Pokkaliibacter sp. MBI-7: one gene and its partner. The protein of the gene in region 1 interacts with the protein of each later gene in a pairwise test. Links are inferred from orthologs where the notes say so. Each region holds a gene or a part of one and is shown on either strand. Other genes may lie near its edges.

Region 1 (7,772 bases):
AAAACAGATCATTCACTAGATCGGCATTGAAACCGGACATTGGCCCGCAATCCAGTCCAAGTGCGCGAGCGGCCAAAATCAGGTAGCCACCTTGTAGCGTCGCGTTACGCAGGGCGGTTGCTTCCGCTAACGCCGTATTGTTGGCAAACATATCTCTGGCGTTTGCATTGGCAGGGAATAGTCTGGGCATACCTTCATAAAATGTCATATCTGTGGCAACGATAACAGTTACCGGGGCATTCATCGTTTTATCGACATTGCCGGGAGCCAGGGCTTGCTTGAGCTTTTCTTTGGCTTTCGGCGACTTTACAAAAACCAGCCGCATGGGCTGGCAGTTCATGCTGGTTGGTCCCCATTTGGCCTGTTCATATAAAGCCTGTAATAGTGAGTCTTCGATGGGGCGAGGCTGCCAGTGGCTGTGTGTTCTGGCATCACTGAAGAGTTGCTGCATTGCATCCTGCGAGAGGTTGGACATGGATTCGTTTTCCTTGGGAGCTAAGTATCTTTGAGTTAATGTGCCAATGCGAAAAAAACAAGCCACTGTCTGATATTGAGTATCTAATTAAGGCGTCTGGACGCTGTTTTTCTTTAGATGCGATACCCGTACTTGCGATTGATACAACAGGAATATCTATTATGTCACTACCGATCAGTCTGGAAGCCTTACGTGTACTGGATGCCATTGACAGGCGAGGAAGCTTTGCCGGAGCTGCTGATGATCTGAATAAAGTGACATCTGCTGTCTCCTACACCATTCAGAAGCTGGAGCAGGATATGGATATGCTGCTGTTCGATCGGCAGGGGCATAAGGCCAAATTGACTCCCGCCGGGCAGTATTTGCTGGAACAGGGGCGGCAACTGTTGCAGACATCTGAGCGAATCGTCGAGGAGGCCAGGCAGTTGGCCAATGGATGGGAGTCGCGTCTGACGCTGGCTGTTGATTCCGTGATGCCCGTGTTTCCGATTCTCGAACTGGTGGGGCATTTCTACAGGGAAGAGCAGGGGCATACCGACATCAGATTGCAAGAGGATGTACTCGGTGGTGGATGGGACGCGTTGCTGAATGATCGTGCAGATTTGTTAGTTGCGCCATTGCACCCGGAGTTCGCTCGCGGTCTGCATCAGATCACACTAGGGTACGTGAACTTTCATTATGTTGCGGCGCCGGATCATCCTCTTACCAGACTGCAGCGCCCAGCCGATGATGAAGACATCAGAGAGTATCGGGCGATCGTCGTAGCAGACACTTCGCGTGATCGTGCACCGCTGTCTACTGGCCTGCTGGACCGTCAACCCACGCTCACTGTGTCCAGTTTTAATGCCAAGATTGCCGCCTTGAAGCAAGGGATGGGTAGTGGTTTTCTGCCGGTCAAAATGGCTGACCCGTTAATTGAAGAAGGCGTATTGGTACAAATTCCAGTAGTGAAAGAGCGTGAGCCGGTGCCAGTTTCTTTGTACTGGAAGCCAAAGCCAGGTGGGAAGGCGCGCGACTGGTTCGTACAAAATCTCCCCTCTCATCTTAAATTGCAGTGTAAGAAAGTGGGCATGGATCTGTAATCCTGCGTTTGTGGCGCTCAGTTGACGTAAACGTAAATAATTGTGATAACTGCTGCCAGATAAATAGCGGCAGTGGAGGAGTAATCATGTTTAGCAAGATGATTGAGCCAGGCTTTTATGATACGGATGCTTTAGGTCATATCAATAACACCCGCCTGCCTGTCTGGTTCGAATTAGCCAGGAATGACTTGTTCCCGCTGTTCACGCCAGATATGGACCCCAAAAAATGGAATCTGATTCTGGCGCGACTTGAGGTCGATTTTATTGGTGAGTTGTTCTTCAATCAGCCAGTAGAGGTGAAAACCTGGATTGAACGTATAGGCAATTCTTCATTTGTCGTCCTGCAGGAGGCTTGGCAAGGTGAGACACTGGGGGCTAGAGGTCGAGTGACAATGGTTTACTACGACTGGACTCAAAAGACATCGGTGCGGATTACTGACGATATCAGGGAGCGTTTACAGCTGCACATGGCCATAGCTTAATCCTTGCGAGTGGTTAAATTAAAGTCTTGTCAGGGGAAGCTGCTCTCGTGAGTCAGAGGCTCTCTTTTCACGACGAGTTAGGCAACATCAGCGGGAACTAAAAAGATCAATGTTGCCAACTATTTACAGATTCAATATTAAGAAATAGCTGGTCAGATTGCTGAAGAGTGTGCAGGAGTGATAGTTATTGCGGGAGTTCGTAACCTAGTTTCTCCAGAGCGTTAACTACCATGGCACTATCCAGCAGGTGTAGCCAGCAGGCTTCTTGCTCTGGATCATCAAGATAGAAGTGATCAATCACTGCAACAGGGCGGAGCTTTGATGGAGGCATCACCGCCCATTGGTTGCGATCAATTCCTGCTTCCATCAGCAAAGGAACAGGTACGAACCCTTGTGAAGCTCCATTTTGTCGCAGGACGTCAAATATACGCTGGCTGGGCTGAAGGCTAATAAGTTCCATTGGCCATGGCCAAGTGTGATTTTCGACCAAATAGCTCTGACTTGCCTGACCATAGGCATCTTTACGGGGGTCGGCTATTGCTAACGGCGCGGTTGGATCAAGATCTGCAAGGGTTACGCTGGTTGCAGACTGAGGGCGCCACAATGCCAAAGGCGCTGTGGCCAGCAGAGTATCGTCTTCATAGTAGCCGTCAGCACGCCAGCTCAGACGGAGTGACGCTGCCAGATTCTCGGGCGGGATATCATGCTGCTCAATGAAAAACTGAGGCTGCAGCTCACAGTATTGTGGTAGCTCCGCTGCAATTATGGATTGCAGTGGCTTCAGTGTTTCATCTATCTGGATGGAAAAAGATGCAGCAAAACACACGTTCGCAATACCAGAGCATATTGCAACGATTAGGCAGGATCGAACCAGGGAAACCATAGCAGGGTGACGAGTGATCATTGGAGGTGAGCGCATTATGCCTGAATTGCGCCTAATAAAAAGAACAGACAGAAAAAATAAAGGCCCTTTCCGGGGAAAGGGCCGCTCCCATACTCTTCAGGAGCCAAGTGAGCCAGGGAGGAAAGCGTTAGCTTTCGATGATCACTATATCTAAAGTGCGGTTTCAGGCCTTTGATAAGTATCAATGTTTGGAACGAATGCTCATCATGTTGTGAGTCGTACATCTCGTTTGAGAGGGATATAGATGAGTGATGAGCTGATTATGTGGGTTGACCGCGAGAATACCGTCATAGGCAGTGTCTCTCGTGCACGAATGCGTGCGGAAGGACTATGTCATCGCGCTGTATATGTGTTGGTCTTTAACAGTGCCGGTGAGATATGTGTACATCGTCGTACTATGCGCAAGGATTTTCGGCCGGGCTGGTTAGAGTTGTCTGCTGGCGGTGTTGTCGCTGCTGATGAAGAGTGGAGGGATGCAGCACAGCGGGAGCTGGAAGAGGAGTTGGGTGTTAAGGCTGTTCTTACTGATCACGGCATGTTCTTTGATGAGGGCGATGACTATCAGGTCTGGGGACGAGTCTACTCCTGTATGTGGGATGGAGATCTGCGCCTTCAGCCAGAAGAAGTAGAGGAAGCATGGTTTATGCCGATAGAGAATATCTCAACTAAGCTAATGGATCACATTACAGAAACAAGTCTGAACGCCTTTCACTACTGGCAGTCGGTACAGCGAAATGAGAAGATGTGACTAATTTGTTGTTTCTGAAAAGATTGCTAATTGAATATGTGGTGCGGCCGGACTGATAAGGTCAGGTAATGGCAGAACTATGTTGGCGATAACAGTCTGGGATGTATGGCTACGCTGGATATGATGAATTCGTCTTGGGATAAACAGTGGTTTCCGACGCTCACAAGTTTGATAGAGCGTATCGGCCATCTTTCTGAGGATGGATCATCGCGTGGCTTTTCAAGAATAGAGGCTGAGTGGAGTCGGTTACGGCAGGCAATGCAGCTCATGGGGGGCTATGTCTGGGAATATCGTAGTGAAGAGGGGTGGTGGCTGTCGCCTGAGCTGAAAAGTTTGCTCGGTATGGATAGTTCACCATATTGGCTCCGCTCCGAAGACTGGATGACTGTTCTCCCTGAGTCAGAGCAAGAGTTTCTGCGTGGATTAATGCAGTCAAACTCGACAGCAAAGCAGTCCAATCTGTCATTTCCCCTTACGTTGAATCAGCAGTCTTATCACTTTTCCCTGCGTGCTATTTGTCTGAGTGATGAAGGGTATAAGCGCTGGGTTGGCGTGCTGGAAGATGTCACGTCTTCCCGGGCGCTGGAAAATAGAGTGCAAATAGCGGCACATGTACTGGAGCATGCTGCTCAGGGCATCATCATTACCGATCGGCATTTTAATATCCTGAATACTAACCAGGCTTGTACAGATATCTGTGGCTACGAGCAGGCCGAGATCATTGGTCGTAAGCCACGAATGCTGGGCTCTGGCTGGCATGGTCAGCCATTCTATCAGTCCATGCTAACCCAGCTGTTTACTCAGGGGCATTGGCGCGGCGAGGTGCTGGATCGGAATAAAAGCGGCGAGATGTACATTAGCCAGATGGATATTTCATCCGTTCTGGGTGAGCAAGGAGAGGTTACTCACTTTGTCCTGTTTTTCAGTGATATCACTGAGCAGCGGCTGGCTGAGCGTAAGCTTAATCAATTGGCCTACCTTGATGTATTGACTGATTTACCCAACCGCCAGCATTTCGTCGATAATCTCAATCGATTAATGAAGCAGGCTGAAGCTTCTCGTCAGCTTGGGCTGATACTGCTGGATATGGACAACTTCAAGCTGGTGAATGAGTCATGGGGGCATGCCACTGGCGATGCGCTCTTGATTGCTGTAGCGAGAAAGTTGAAGAAGCAGCTAGGTCAGCGTGGTGAAATTGCCCGGCTGGAAGCGGACGAATTTGCTGTTCTGGTACCTGATGTCGCTACTGAAGCTGAGGCGCTGTCGGTCGCCCGAGAGCTGCATACCATCTGCACAGAATGTTTTGATATAAACGGCAAGCAAATCTACCCCAGCGCTACGCTAGGTGTTGCTCTGTTTCCCAATCAGGCCAGAGACGCTGATGAGTTATTTAAACACGCCGATATGGCACGTTTTCGTGCCAAGGCGCTGGGGAAGAATCGTATTCTCTGTTATGAGAACTCTATGGGGGAGCATCCTCAGGGACGTCTGCAAATTGCAAACAAACTACGGCAGGCCATTCCCCGTAATGAGTTAAAACTGTTTTATCAGCCAAAAATGGATACGTCTGGCCCATGTCAGTTAGCTGGAGTTGAGGCTCTCATCCGCTGGTTTCCCTTGGGTGAGGAGGGAATGATCTCGCCTATGGAGTTCATTCCAGTCGCTGAAGAAACTGGCATGATTGTCAATCTGGGGTACTGGGTGCTTGAGGAGGCTTGCCGGCAAATCGCAGACTGGCGATCCATGGGGTGGACTATCCCAATTGCTGTCAATCTGTCGGCCAGACAACTGATGGATGCGTCCCTGGTAGATAAAGTGCATGAGTTACTGCAGAGATTTGATGTTCCTGCTGAGATGCTGGAACTAGAGCTAACTGAAAGCACACTGATGTTAGATGTGGATGAGGCGCTTTATCAGTTGTTTGCTTTACGTGATTTAGGTATCGGTCTGGCCATTGATGATTTTGGCACTGGTTATTCATCCATGGCCTATCTCAAACGTTTACCCATTCAAACACTGAAAATCGATAGAGCTTTTGTTCGTGATATCGAGAACGATAACGAAGATCGCGCAATTATCTGCGCTATTTTGGCATTGGCTAAGAGTTTAGGCCTGAAAGTGGTGGCAGAAGGCGTTGAAACACAGCCCCAGTGGCAATTCCTGGCTGAAGCAGGTTGTGATATGACTCAGGGATATTTGCAGGGAAGGCCAATGCCGGTAGAAGAGTTTGAAGGCTTTCTCGAGCGTCAGGGATACAAATAACTGCCTGTTGTCAGCGGAGTATCAAATGGCTCCCTGATTGTAATAGTTTAAGAAGAAGAGGTTGTCACGTGAAAAAAGCCCTTACCACAGGCGAAGTCGCTAAATACTGTGGTGTGAATTTTCGCACAGTTATCAGATGGATCGAGCGCGGCCAGTTGAAAGCGTTCAAGCTGCCTGGCAGAGGAGACAACAGGATCAGTATTGACCATTTTGTCGCCTTTCTGCGTGAGCATGATATGCCTGTTCCTGCAGAGTTTCAGGACTTGAGCCGGCGAATCTTGATCATTGAAGATCAGCCAGCGATGGCTAGTGCTATCGAAAGGGTGTTACGACGTGCAGGTTTTGAGACCCGGGTTGTGCATGACAGCTTTCAGGCCGGGGCTCAGCTGGCTGAGTTCAATCCTTCGCTAATCACATTGGATTTGCAAATGCCCGGGCTTAATGGGTTTAGTGTTCTGGATTTTTTGCGTCAGGATGAGCGTTGGCGAGGAGTGAAAGTGCTGGTGGTTTCAGCGCTCAGTGAGAGTCAGCTGCAGGATGCTATTCAGCAGGGAGCGGATGACATTTTGTCGAAGCCATTTGAAAATCAGATGTTATTGAAGAAAGTTGCTGATTTGTTGGATATGCAAATACATATTGAAAAACCTGGCTTAAGTGCGGAATAGCATTCTGCTATTAATACATTTATATAAATAAAAAGGACCATGTGGTCCTTTTTTTCATCAGGAGTGATGCGGTAATTCAGCAGAGTGAGAAAAGTTCACATTGAACCATGCATTCCAGCAGCAGTACCAAAAAGAAAGTATTCCCCATATTAGGCCAGCCACAACACCCCCATCCAAAATTCCACGCCAGGGCTGGGGTAGAAAATGGAAAAGTATAATCAGGAGAATAACGGTGCAGGTAATGCTGATCGAGATGATCTGTCTTTTTCGCGTAGTGTGGAAATAACCCATGCAGAAAAAGGGAGCAAAAATGGCTTGCGCTGGAGTAGCTGATTGACTGAGATAACGTGCACGTGCTGCGGTGCGCGGAGAGAACGCTTTTTGAAAGCCACGATAGCCTTCGTTGTAGAGCATAAAGATTAGAAATGCCCAAAAGGTTATCCAATGCTGCCAGGACAGTGGCATGTCAAAAGCAGACAGACTCAGAGGCAACAGACGACCTATTGCCGACAGCAGCAACAGTGAGACCCCTGCAATGCCCCAAAGACCGGCAAATACTTGTAGCACAACAGTTTTCCTCTGAATCGATCAAAAAAGTCGATTATACTCCAATGGTGTCATTGATTGGATGTGACAATCCAATATCAATTCAGGAGTAAATATGGAAAATTTTGCATTCGATAGTCAATATGTGGAGACAATTATCCTGACCTGGGGGCCCAGACTAATTTCCGCCTTATTAGTCTTTATTCTTGGGTGGTGGCTGAGCAGAAGAATTAGCAGTGTCGTATTGGGTTTGTTAGTCAAAGCGCAGATGGATCCCACTTTGGCCTCTTTTGTGCGCACATTGACTCATGCCGTGCTGGTCATTTTGACCGTTATTATCACACTGACACAGCTGGGTATTCAAACAACGTCTTTGATAGCTGTCGTGGGTGCTGCAGGTTTGGCTGTAGGCCTGGCATTGAAGGACTCCTTGTCTAATATCGCCGCAGGTATCTTGTTAACCGCGTTTCGCCCTTTCCGCATTGGTGATTTTATCGATTGTGCGGGCACTGCGGGGACAGTTGAGCATATCGGCCTGCTGTATACCGAGCTCAAGACATCAAATAACCAGCATGTCGTGATGCCAAACTCCAACTTGCTGCAGAATA
Region 2 (5,785 bases), on another replicon or contig:
TCCACAAGTCCAGCTCAGATGCGCCCACTTAGCTCACGTGCAGTCAAAGAAAATCTGTCGCTGGATGACTATTTCCTGCGTTTCGTGCTGGAGCACCAGGACAAGATGAGCGAAACAGAGCTGGCACAAAAACTCGGGGTCAGTCGCAAGTGCCTATGGGAAAAGCGCCAAAAGCTTGGCATTCCACGCAAGCGCTGATCGTTTCAGGCGGTAACATGGCAAGCAGGTAACACCTGGCAAACTTTGTTACCGCGTTACCTTGATATGATCCCATAGGTAACACATTCCTTCTTTCCACTTCTTGGAAAAAAATAAAACCTAATAAAATCAGTAACTTGAAAAGTTGGCATAGACTCTGCTTTATACATAGCAAAGAAAAATTCTGGCACCTCCAGATCGCTAATAAAAATAAAAACTGATCAGGAACGTGTAGAACGCCTCGGTAAAATAAAAATAAATAGGGGCAGGAAAAAACTGATCGCTTTAGACATCCAGCTTTTTTAACAACCGTTGACGGCTGGAATGGGTTAGGCATAAGAACGAACCAAAAATAAAAATAAAACCGGTAGACGTACTTGCAACCCACTCCACAAAAGCCACTGGTTGTACTGGATATTTAAAGCGATCTGTTTGTTCTTCTTGTTACTCTCAACCATAAGAACAATGTCATGAGTCCGCGTGAATAAAAATAACAGCGGTAGATTCTGTTCACTGCATAAGTTTTCCTTCGAGTAGCAGTTCCCGTTTTTACCTTTTCCCCGTCGGTGGTATCATCCGCTACTCTCGTAGTCGTCCAGCAGATGAGACGCTTACGGCACGATTACACTCCCTTTGCTAATCCAAGAGCGGTATGGAACATCAGGTTGATTTGTATTATCTGATTGGCTTTGCAGCCATCACAGGCATAGCGATACTGGTCGCCCGCCTTCTAAGCCGTCCTCGCAACTCAGACAGAGTAATGAATACAGGTCCGGCTCACCACGACACAGTTCCCGTTGTCCCTCAGGACTCGCGCATCATTCAACGCGATCACCACTCCATTTCCCGCAAAGACATTACCCCGAGCGCACTGAAGGTGTTGTACCGCCTGCAGGAAGCTGGCTTTGACGCCTATATCGTGGGTGGCGGTGTACGCGACCTGTTGTTGCACCTGCATCCCAAAGATTTTGACGTCGCCACTAATGCCAGCCCAGAAGAGGTTCACCGGCTGTTTCGCAACTCACGCATGATCGGTCGTCGTTTCAAGATCGTTCACGTACAGTTCGGTCGCGAAATCATTGAAGTGGCGACATTTCGCGCACACCACGCTGAACAGGAAGAACAGGGCTCGGATCATAGCCGTCAGGCAGCCAACGGTATGCTGCTTCGGGATAACGTCTACGGTACGCTGGAAGAGGATGTTGAGCGACGGGACTTCACAATCAATGCGCTCTACTACACCACGAAAGACTTCTGTATCTACGACTATCATGGCGGCATTAGCGACCTGAATAGCCGCGTAGTACGCATTATCGGTGAACCCGAAGCCCGTTATCGGGAAGACCCTGTTCGCATGCTGCGAGCGATCCGCTTTGCTGGCAAGCTCGGGTTTGATATTGAGCCTGTTACCGCCGCCCCGATTCATGAGCTGGCGCCTCTTCTGGCTGCTGTTTCAAACGCCCGTCTGTTTGACGAAGTGCTCAAGCTGCTCAGTTCAGGTCACGGCCTGCCCACATGGAAACTGATGTGGCAGTACGGACTGATCGCCCCGATGCTGCCTGACACCTGGCAGAGCCTGCAAGGCGACGATGAACAGACTGTGCAGAACCGGATGATGATTGAGCTGGCCCTCGCCAATACCGACAAGCGTATTGCCGAAGATCGCCCCGTCACACCCGCCTTCCTCTATGCCGTACTACTATGGGCACCCTTACTGGAAGAACTCAGCTATTTACAGGATGAAGAGCGCATGCCATTAATTCCTGCCATGCATGAAGCTGCGCAGCGCATTATGGATCGCCAGGTAAAACATATTGCGATTCCCCGCCGCATCAGCAGTATCATGCGTGAGATTTGGGAGCTGCAGTTCCGGCTTCCACGTCGTCAGGGCAAGCGCCCGGACCAACTGATGGAACACCCTCGCTTTCGCGCCTCCTATGACTTCCTGCGCTTGCGAGAAGAGAGTGGGGAAGACCTTAACGGCCTGGGCATCTGGTGGGAGCGTTATCAGGAACAAACTGACGACAGTCGCCGTTCAATGATTCAGGATCTTAAGGAAAACTACAGTGAGCCACCGCGCAACAAGCGTCGACGCCGGCCACGTAAGCGGACCCCCTCCAATGAATGATGCCTGGCATGGTACCGAACTAGCCTGGATTGGTCTTGGCAGCAATCTGGAGTCACCTCACACTCAAGTGAGTAAAGCCCTGGACGAACTGGCAAGCATTCCAGCTACCTGTGTACTGGCTCATTCAGGATTATATCGTTCCGATCCGGTTGGCCCTCCCGGCCAACCTGACTACATCAATGCCGTTGCCTTACTCCGTACGCAGCTTGAACCTCATGATCTGCTGGATAGCTTACAAGGCATAGAACAGCTGCATCAGCGTCGGCGTATTCAACACTGGGGGCCGAGAACACTGGATCTCGACCTACTGCTCTACGGACAACAGCAAATCAGCACTGATCGTCTCCAAGTTCCCCACCCTTATATGAGCCAACGTAGTTTCGTGCTCTATCCGCTGGCCGAAATCAGCCCTGGACTCACCCTCCCCGGTCTGGGTGCTCTGTTCGATTTATTAGCCCAATGCCCGATGGGCACACTGAATCGTATTCCCGTATAATTTTGCTGCACTACAACAAAGAATAAGAGGACATGTGCTGATCTTCGTTGTCATGCCATGTCGCTCCAGTTGCATGCTCAACTAGTCTGGCTTCCATGCCTTGTTCAGGAACATTACTGAAATGAAAAAGGTAACCCTGCACACCCTGACGCAAATGAAAGCGTCTGGCGAAAAAATTACCTGCCTTACTGCCTACGATGCCTGCTTTGCCAAAGTACAAGACGAGGCCGGTGTCGAGATCATCCTGGTGGGTGACTCCCTTGGCATGGTGCTGCAAGGCAATGACAGCACCCTGCCTGTTACCGTTGAAGAAATGGTGTATCACACACGAGCCGTAGCTCGCGGCACACAACGTGCCATGGTGATGGCCGATATGCCCTTTATGAGCTACGCCACTCCGGCACAGGCAATGCAGAACGCCGGTTTACTGATGCAGGCAGGCGCCCATATTCTGAAACTGGAAGGTGGTGCATGGCTGGCTGAAACGGTTCGCATGCTCAGCGACAGAGGTGTACCTGTGTGTGCGCACCTTGGCCTGACGCCGCAAGCGGTCAACAAGCTGGGCGGCTTTCGTGTTCAGGGCCGTACACCTGAAAGCGCCAGGGAGCTGCTTGACGATGCTGCGATTCTGGAGGAAGCAGGCGCAAGCATGTTGCTTCTGGAGTGCGTACCAAGCAGCATCGCCGCCGCCATCACACGGCAAGCACAGGTCCCCGTTATCGGTATCGGTGCAGGCGCAGCAACTGACTCTCAGGTACTGGTCATGCATGATCTGCTAGGCTTGAATACCGGTTACGTCCCCCGCTTTGTTAAGAACTTCATGACTGAAGCAGAAGATATTCCTGGTGCTTTTCGCGCCTATATCGCAGCCGTCAAGGAAGGTCGCTTTCCTTCAGACGAACATGGATTTGAATAATGCTAGTACTGCCCACCATTGCTGAGCTGCGCCAGCAACTCCATGTCGAACGCATGCGTACTCACAAGATTGCCTTCGTGCCAACTATGGGTAACCTGCACGATGGCCATATTTCGCTGATTCACAAAGCCCGTGAAGAAGCGGATGTGGTCGTAGCGAGTATCTTTGTCAACCCACTGCAGTTCGGCGCCAATGAAGATCTGGAGCGATACCCACGCACCTTTGCGGAAGACAGTGCCAAACTCGAAGAAAGCGGTTGCGACTATTTATTTGCCCCCAGTGTCGAGGAGATGTATCCACAGGGCCTGACCAGTCAAACCATAGTTGATGTTCCAAGGCTGTCATCATTGCATTGCGGAGCCAGCAGACCTGGACACTTTCGTGGTGTAGCCACCGTCGTTGCCAAGCTCTTTGGCATTGTCCAGCCAGATGTTGCCATCTTTGGCCTGAAAGACTTCCAGCAACTGGCAGTGATTCGCCAGATGGTCAACGACCTCTGCCTGCCCGTTAACATTCTGGGAGCAGAAATAGCACGTGCAGAAAGCGGCCTAGCGTTAAGTTCACGTAATGGCTATCTGACCTCCTGCGAATTGCAGACGGCGCCCCTGCTGTACCAGACTCTGCAGGGTATTGAGCAGCGCATTAGCGCAGGTGAAGTGGATTTCAGACAGCTCGAAGCGGAAGCCAAGCAACAACTGGATGAACTGGGGCTAAGACCCGATTACTTCAACATCTGTAACCAGGCGACGCTGGAACTGGCAGAGCCCGATGACAAGCAGTTAGTTATTCTGGCAGCCAGCTACCTGGGCAAGGCACGACTGATCGACAATATTCGTATTCAACTCTGAGGCCGGTTATCCGGCCTTTTTATTATCTTGCGCCTTGTCATAGCCATTTAATCTAACCAGCAGCATAGTATCAGCTGGAATATCAACCCGGCCATCACCTATGATGGCCTAAGCAACCAAGTACAACTCATCAAGGGAGATCCTTATGCGTGATGTAGTGATCGTCGCAGCAGGCAGAACAGCAGTTGGAAGTTTTGGTGGTGGCCTTGCAGCTATGACAGCAGCGGAGCTGGGTGCAACAGTAATCAAAACCTTGCTGCAGCAAGTGGATCTTGATCCTGCACAGGTCAACGAGGTCATTCTGGGTCAGGTACTCACTGCCGGTTGCGGTCAGAATCCTGCCCGTCAAAGCGTCATCAAAGCAGGTCTACCTGACACCGTCCCCGGTATGACCATCAACAAGGTTTGTGGCTCAGGACTTAAAGCCATCCACCTGGCCACACAAGCGATTCGCTGTGGTGATGCAGACATCATCATCGCAGGTGGCCAGGAAAGCATGAGCCAGGCCCCCCATGTGCTGCCGAAATCACGTGATGGACAGCGTATGGGTGACTGGAAGATGATTGACTCCATGATCACTGATGGCCTTTGGGATGCATTCAACAACTATCACATGGGCATTACGGCGGAAAATATCGTCAGCAAGTATGGCTTCAGCCGAGAAGAGCAAGATGCCTTTGCTGCTGAGTCACAGCGCAAAGCAGGTGAAGCCATGGCTGCAAATCGCTTTGCGGACGAGATCATTCCTGTCAGCATCCCTCAGCGTAAAGGCGACCCTATTGTCATCGATAAAGATGAACAGCCCCGCCCAGGCACTACAGCTGAATCACTGGCGAAACTTCGGCCAGCCTTCAAACCCGACGGCAGCGTGACAGCAGGCAATGCCTCCTCCCTGAATGATGGTGCGGCTGCAGTTATCCTGGCCAGTGCAGAAAAAGCCAAAGCACTGGGACTTCCTGTTCTGGCCACCATCAAGGCGTACTCAAGCGCTGGTGTAGCACCCGAAATCATGGGTACCGGGCCAATTGACGCGACTCGCAAGTGCCTGGAGAAGGCAGGCTGGGATATCAACGAGCTGGACCTGATAGAAGCCAACGAGGCGTTCGCTGCCCAGGCAATGTCGGTTAACAAAGACCTGGGCTGGGATATCAGCAAGGTCAACGTCAACGGCGGCGCAATTGCACTGGGCCATCCCATTG

The links.
Region 2: the proteins of yfcD (region 1) and panC interact in binary tests that used the Escherichia coli proteins (3 or more experiments, as listed by UniProt). The link is inferred for Pokkaliibacter sp. MBI-7 from one-to-one orthologs.

Annotation. Positions count from the first base shown.
Region 1 is NZ_JARVTG010000002.1:1,520,564-1,528,335, reverse strand. Bases 2,042-4,939 are described here. They hold yfcD (NUDIX hydrolase YfcD), read left to right. Parts: upstream 2,042-3,187; coding sequence 3,188-3,691; downstream 3,692-4,939. Other genes in these bases: QCD60_RS26625 (EAL domain-containing protein), read left to right, coding at 3,797-4,939; QCD60_RS26635 (hypothetical protein), read right to left, coding at 2,224-2,865. In the rest of the region: QCD60_RS26650 (malonic semialdehyde reductase), read right to left, coding at 1-475; QCD60_RS26645 (LysR family transcriptional regulator), read left to right, coding at 637-1,557; QCD60_RS26640 (thioesterase family protein), read left to right, coding at 1,644-2,039; more of QCD60_RS26625, read left to right, coding at 4,940-5,953; QCD60_RS26620 (response regulator), read left to right, coding at 6,022-6,618; QCD60_RS26615 (hypothetical protein), read right to left, coding at 6,676-7,185; QCD60_RS26610 (mechanosensitive ion channel domain-containing protein), read left to right, coding at 7,280-7,772.
Region 2 is NZ_JARVTG010000001.1:3,713,766-3,719,550, reverse strand. The notes cover bases 2,711-5,661. They hold panC (pantoate--beta-alanine ligase), read left to right. Parts: upstream 2,711-3,737; coding sequence 3,738-4,586; downstream 4,587-5,661. Other genes in these bases: QCD60_RS16460 (acetyl-CoA C-acetyltransferase), read left to right, coding at 4,732-5,661; panB (3-methyl-2-oxobutanoate hydroxymethyltransferase), read left to right, coding at 2,944-3,738; folK (2-amino-4-hydroxy-6-hydroxymethyldihydropteridine diphosphokinase), read left to right, coding at 2,711-2,822. Also shown: QCD60_RS16485 (sigma-54 dependent transcriptional regulator), read left to right, coding at 1-198; polynucleotide adenylyltransferase PcnB, read left to right, coding at 959-2,326; more of folK, read left to right, coding at 2,319-2,710; more of QCD60_RS16460, read left to right, coding at 5,662-5,785. UniProt on the Escherichia coli protein: Catalyzes the condensation of pantoate with beta-alanine in an ATP-dependent reaction via a pantoyl-adenylate intermediate.